2 regions of the Bariatricus sp. SGI.019 genome follow, and region 1 is predicted to be linked to the other one. Evidence: predicted binding sites of a transcription regulator. Region 1 holds the regulator's gene; the other holds the start of a gene.
The links. The regulator NrdR, encoded in region 1, represses ribonucleotide reductase genes. The targets are predictions, from matches to a motif close to CACAANATNTTGTG.

Region 1 (3,436 bases):
AAACTTATTATTTTATTGAAAATCCAGCTCTACCGGGCAATGATCAGATCCCATCACATCCGTCAGGATCTTAGCATCTACAAGACGTTCTTTTAAAGCTTCAGATACACAGAAGTAGTCAATACGCCACCCTGCATTCTTTGCTCTTGCACTGAATCGATAAGACCACCAGGAATAGATCCCTTCAGCATCCGGATAAAAATATCGGAAAGTATCAATAAACCCAGCATCCAAAAGCGAAGAGAATTTTTCTCTCTCTTCATCCGTAAAACCGGCATTCTTCCGGTTCGTCTTAGGATTCTTAAGGTCAATCTCCTTGTGTGCAACATTCAGATCCCCGCAGAAGACTACTGGTTTCTTCTCTTCCAGCTTCTTGAGATATGCCAGAAAATCATCTTCCCACTGCATTCTGTATGGAAGTCTTGCCAATTCATTTTGAGAATTCGGTGTATATACCGTAATAAAATAATAGTCTTCAAATTCCAGTGTAATCACGCGGCCTTCCTGGTCATGCTCTTCAATCCCAATACCATAGGACACAGAAATCGGCTCTTTTTTTGTAAATATTGCTGTCCCTGAATATCCTTTTCTTTTCGCATAGTTCCAATACTGGTAATATCCAGGAGTATTCAACTCCAGCTGACCTTCCTGCATCTTAGATTCCTGGATACAGAATATATCCGCATCCGCCTGCTGAAAGAATTCCTCAAATCCCTTCTGCACACAGGCACGGATTCCATTAACATTCCATGAAATAAACTTCATTGATTATCCTCCCACTCTTTCGAGAATCTTTATTTTTAATAATATACTTTCCGCAGGAACAATCCTCTTGCCGGTGCCAGAAAACCAGCCAGACTTCTGTCCTCCGCAGCAATAACGACCGGAAGCTTAGACGCATCCCTCTTGCCAGTACCAATCTCTAATAATGTTCCAGTCAATATTCTTACCATATGATATAAAAATCCGGTACCATAGTAGGTGATCCTGACTTTCTCACCATTACTTACGATCTTAATATTGGTAATCCGGCGGATAGGATCTTTGCATTCCTTATCGTCGGTAAAACTGGTAAAATTCTTCGGCCCGATCAAATACTTGGTCGCATCACGCATCGCTTCAATATCCAGTTTCTCAGGATAATGATAGCAGTATCTGCGTGAAAATACATCCGGCTTCTCTCTACAGTCAATATAATATTCATATTTTTTCCCTTTTGCACTCTTGCGGGCATGGAAACCATTCTTTACAAGTTCCACCTTCACAATACGAATATCTTCAGGAAGATACCGGTTCAATGAATCTTTTAACTCTTTGGTATCATATAACTTTGTTAATTTTACGCTCGCCACCTGGCCTCGGGCATGCACTCCGGCATCCGTTCTGCCAGACCCATCAACATGTACCCGATATCCGACCAGCTTCCCAATGCTCCATTCCAGAATAAACTGAATGGTGTTGTCAGTGGTAGCCTGACGCTGCCATCCCTGGTATCTGCTGCCATCATAAGAAATGGTTAACTTGTATGTTCTCATATATCTCACCCAATCTATAATCGTATCTCTATAGCACCATCTGTTTCTGTTAAAAATATATAATATAAAAAAGGAAGAAGCAATCCCTTTTTCTTGCTTCTTCCCTTATTCTATCACTTTATTACTATCTAAGCAAATATCTTCTTATTTTAATATTTTTTTCAGTTCATCCATAAAGGTGTTCACATCTTTGAATTCTCTGTATACAGACGCAAAACGCACATATGCAACTTCATCGAGTTCTTTTAATTCTTCCATTACAAGTTCTCCAATCATACTGCTTGGAATCTCCTTCGCCTCCTGGTTAAATATCTTCGTCTCGATCCTGTCGATTGCATGCTGTATAGCTTCAGCAGATACCGGTCTTTTGTAACAGGCCCTTAAAATTCCATTCTCAATCTTACCGCGGTTATACTGCTCACGGTTATTATCCTTCTTGATAATGATCAATGGAATCGTCTCTACCTTTTCATATGTCGTAAACCGCTTTCCACACACATCACAGGAACGGCGCCGGCGAATTGAATTGCCATCCTCGGCAGGTCTGGAATCAATAACTCTGGTATCTGGATGATTACAATATGGACACTTCATCTTGCGTTATTCCTTTCTCATCGTACTTGTATACAGTATATCGGTTAAATGAACAGAAGTCAAATTACTTTTGGCTGATATCTAATTTTAAATTCACAATCCGCCTTACAGATTCATTGATTCGTTCTTCTGTCAGCCTGCCATCTCCTACCGCAGATAACACACCCTGATACGCTTCCTGAAAATTCTCTGGCATTAACAGGATATCTACGCCAGCCTGCAATGCCTGTACAGCTGCCTGTCCTGATGAATATTCTTCAGCAATTGCACCCATATTCAATGCATCTGTCGTTACAACTCCCTGATAGCCTAACTGACCACGCAAGATATCGTTGATCATAACTCCAGACAGAGAAGACGGCGTATTATCTCCGACAATATTCGGGCAGGAAATATGCGCAGCCATTATAACTTTCACTCCGGCATTGATACCATTGATAAACGGAACCAGCTCATTTGCCATCATCTCATTCAAGGTTTTATTCGTATACGCATATCCGGCATGCGTATCAGCCTCTGTCGCTCCATGCCCGGGATAGTGCTTTATGACTGGGATAATATTCTGATCCTGTAGTCCCTTCATCTCTGCCAGCATCATCTCAGAAACCAGATTACAGTCTGTTCCAAATGATCTGGAACCAATCACAGTATTCGACGGATTCGTCAGCACATCTGCATCCGGTGCATTATCCATATTAAATCCCAGATCATACAGGAAGCTTCCAATCTTTGCTCCTACATTATAGGCATTCTGAGGGTCTCCAGTTGCACCGATCACACTCATACTGTCAATCTTCTCCAGATTAAAATTCGGATTATTGCTAAACCGGCTGACTGTACCGCCTTCTTCATCCACACTGATAAATAATGGCAGTCCTATTCTCTGATAAGAATACTCCTGGACATTCTTCACCATTTCCCGTACTTGTTCCGGATTCTCAAGATTCTGTGACATGTAGATAAAGCCGCCGACCGGATACTGGCTGATTGCATTCTGAGTCGTCTCGCCTGCGGCAATGACAACTCCTACTCCTGTCAATTCTTCTGGGGTTACAATGAATAACTGTGCTACTTTCTCATCTAAAGTCAGAGAATTTACGATTTCCTCTACTTCTTCCTTGCGCTGTTCCTCTTCGGATAACTCAGGTTCCACAGTCTGAACAGATTCCTGCTTTTTATCAGATTCTGATTTTACTTCTGACTGTGTCTCTTCAAACTTATCATTCTGTTTTACGATCTGATGATACCAAAGACCGGCCGCGACTGCCAGTAGAGCCGCAGCAGTAATTGCTATGATTCCAATATAT
Region 2 (3,436 bases), on a different contig from region 1:
TCAGAATCTCTCCGTCATAACCACATACTTCACAGTAATCACTCTTGGTATTCAGCTCTGCATACATGATATGATCATAGATAAACTGCATTACGGACAGCACTGCCGGAATGTTCTGCTGCATATCCGGTACTTCGATATAGCTGATTGCTCCGCCCGGAGACAATTTCTGGAAATCAGCTTCAAACTCCAGCTTGTCAAACGCGTTAATCTCTTCGGATACATGAACATGATAGCTATTTGTAATATAGTTCTTATCTGTAACACCTTTGATGATTCCAAATCTCTTCTGAAGACATTTTGCAAACTTATAAGTGGTGGATTCCATCGGCGTTCCGTATACAGAATAGCTGATATTCTCTGCTGCTTTCCACTCTGCACACTTATCATTCAGTCTCTGCATAACCTTCAGGGCAAATACTCTTCCTTCCGGATCTGTATGTGACTTGCCAAGCATACGCATACACATCTCATAGAGGCCTGCGTAGCCTAATGAAATCGTAGAATATCCATTATATAATAATTTATCAATGGTCTCGCCTTTCTTCAGACGTGCCAGTGCACCATGCTGCCACAGAATCGGGGCAACGTCTGATACGGTTCCCAGAAGTCTCTCATGTCTGCAGCGAAGTGCACGATGGCATAATTCCAGACGGTCATCCAGAATCTTCCAGAACCGATCCATATCTCCTTCAGAAGAACATGCCACATCCACCAGGTTAATCGTAACAACACCCTGATTGAAACGTCCGTAGAACTTATAAGAACCATCCGGATTCTTCTGACTCTCTTCGACCGTCAGGAAAGAACGGCAACCCATACATGTGTATACATTTCCCTTTTTCAACTGCTTCATAATCTTAGCGGAAATATAATCCGGCACCATACGTTTTGCCGTACACTGCGCAGATAACTCTGTCAGATACCAGTATTTGGAATCTTCCGTAATATTATCCTCATCCAGCACGTAGATCAGCTTTGGAAATGCCGGTGTGATCCATACGCCTTTTTCATTCTTCACGCCCTGCATTCTCTGCTTCAGCACTTCTTCAATGATCATTGCCAGGTCGTCTCTGGTCTGTCCTTCTTCCACCTCATCCAGATACATGAACATCGTAACAAATGGCGCCTGACCATTACAGGTCATCAACGTGATCAACTGATACTGAATCGTCTGGATTCCACTCTTTACCTCGTCTCTTAATCTGCGCTCAGTTACTTTATCGATGATCTGTTCATCCATACTCTCGCCGCATTCTTCCCGCTCTGCAATGACATTCTTACGGATCTTCTTTCTGCTGACATCTACGAACGGTGCCAGATGTGCCAGTGAAAATGACTGTCCGCCGTACTGATTACTTGCGACCTGTGCCACGATCTGCGTCGTTACATTACAAGCCGTAAAGAAGCTGTGCGGCTTCTCGATCATCGTCTCACTGATGACTGTACCATTCTGCAGCATATCCTCCAGATTGATCAGATCACAGTTGTGTTCCTTCTGCGCAAAATAATCAGAATCATGGAAATGAATGATTCCAGCTTCGTGGGCATTTACAATCTCTTCCGGCAAAAGTATACGCTTTGACAAATCCTTGCTGACTTCTCCGGCCATGTAATCACGCTGCGTAGAATTGATCACCGGATTCTTGTTCGAATTCTCCTGATTCACTTCCTCATTAATATTCTCGATCAAAGACAGAATTCCATTATCCGTCGTGTTAGACTTACGAGTCAACTCTCGCTTAAAACGATAGCGGACATACTTCTGCGCCACCTCATAGCCACGCATCTCCATAATGCCGCGCTCTACCATATCCTGAATATCTTCTACATGAACCGCATGCGTAGACTCCTGTACCTGATCCGCAACATTGTCCGCAATGGCCATAATCTGATATTCATTCATCTGATGGATCCTGTCCACCTCATTGTTCGCTGCTTTGATCGCATTGATAATCTTCGTCAGGTCAAAATATACCTCTTCCCCATTTCGCTTAATTACATTCGTTTTTACGTCTATTCTCATACTCGTCCTCACTTTTGTACCAAATATTGTTTCTATCATTTTCCCATGCACTATATCTAGTGCATTTACTATCATACACTAAAATTACTATAAAGGGAAGAAGAAATTATAAAATATTTTATTTTTTTATGAAAGGCAGCATAAAACAACCGCTGCCTGTAACAGGCAGCGGCCGCTATACTTCTTCTTTTTCCAATTTTAAAATGTCATTTACATCGCATTCGAGGCAATCGCAGATTTTTGCAATTGTGTTCAAATCGACACGGACAACCTTGTTCTTACAGTAGTTGTTCAACTGTGTCCGCTGCAGCCTGCAGATATAACAAAGTTGTGTTTTGCTGACACCTTTTTCTGCCAGAACTCTTTCCAAATCAATCACTATCTTACTCATACTCAACACCATGCCATTTCTTTGTGTTAAGTATACCCATATTTCCATTGAAAAAATAGATATATTAATTTACACTGTAATAAGATACAGTGCCTGTTATTATCCACAAGGGAGTGAAGATATTGAAACGAAAGATACGGCTTACGGCCATTGTATTTATGCTTATTCTGCTGTTTTTCGTCTGGTTTGAAAACCAGCCTTACAAAGTCATGCATTCTACCATTTTTACTTCTTCCAATCTTACGGAAACGCATCTGACAATTGTCATCAACCGTCTTTTTCCAATCAAAGAGGAGGTATTGGCCAGAGAAATTGTGGATGACTGCCAGATGCGAAATGGAAAATATCTGAATTCATATTATGAACTGGAGCTGTACCGCACCAGTCTGCACTATTATCTCGGGATTCCTTACGACACCGTTCTCTGCAATGGTTCGGGTCAGATCGTTACCGAGATTGATTTTTAGTGCTCATCTTCTTTATTCTCATTAACAAAATTCTCTGAAGAAATTACATTCTTCATCATTGCAAAGTGCGGCATCCCGGGTCTTTATATTTGCCGACTCTGGTGGACCTGCTGGTTCTGGTGGGTACAGAAATATAAAGCATATCTTCTGGCGGAAGATGAACTGGTCGCAGTCTTACCGATGAATCATCCTTTGGCATATCAATTTCTATAAGAGTAAAAAAGTGTATGGACTAGTCATCCAGTCCATACACTTTTTTTGCATTTATTTCAGTCTGTTTTATGACCTCCTCACCGGTCATCCCCTTCAATCTTGCAATCTCTTCTGCAACATATTTGATATAAGAAGAATTATTACGCTTGCCACGGTTTGGTTCCGGTGCAAGATACGGGCAATCGGTCTCCAATACGATAGATTCCAGAGGAACCGCTTCTACTACTTGCTTTAACTTCTTGCCATTTTTGAAAGTGACAACTCCTCCGACCCCTATATAAAATCCTAACTTCACATATTCCAACGCCATCTCTTTTGACCCAGAATAACAATGAATGA

Region 2: the regulator NrdR is predicted to act here: its motif matches at 2,075-2,088, upstream of nrdD (anaerobic ribonucleoside-triphosphate reductase).

The regions. Positions count from the first base shown of each region.
Region 1 is NZ_JBNPOQ010000008.1:46,183-49,618, forward strand. It holds gene ACQRD1_RS06615 (exodeoxyribonuclease III) at 13-765, opposite strand; gene truA (tRNA pseudouridine(38-40) synthase TruA) at 801-1,535, opposite strand; gene nrdR (transcriptional regulator NrdR) at 1,680-2,129, opposite strand; gene ACQRD1_RS06630 (glycoside hydrolase family 3 protein) at 2,194-3,436, opposite strand, start outside.
Region 2 is NZ_JBNPOQ010000011.1:55,822-59,257, forward strand. It holds gene nrdD (anaerobic ribonucleoside-triphosphate reductase) at 1-2,026, opposite strand, end outside; gene ACQRD1_RS08580 (helix-turn-helix domain-containing protein) at 2,202-2,417, opposite strand; gene ACQRD1_RS08585 (hypothetical protein) at 2,540-2,884, shown strand; gene ACQRD1_RS08590 (TatD family hydrolase) at 3,117-3,436, opposite strand, start outside.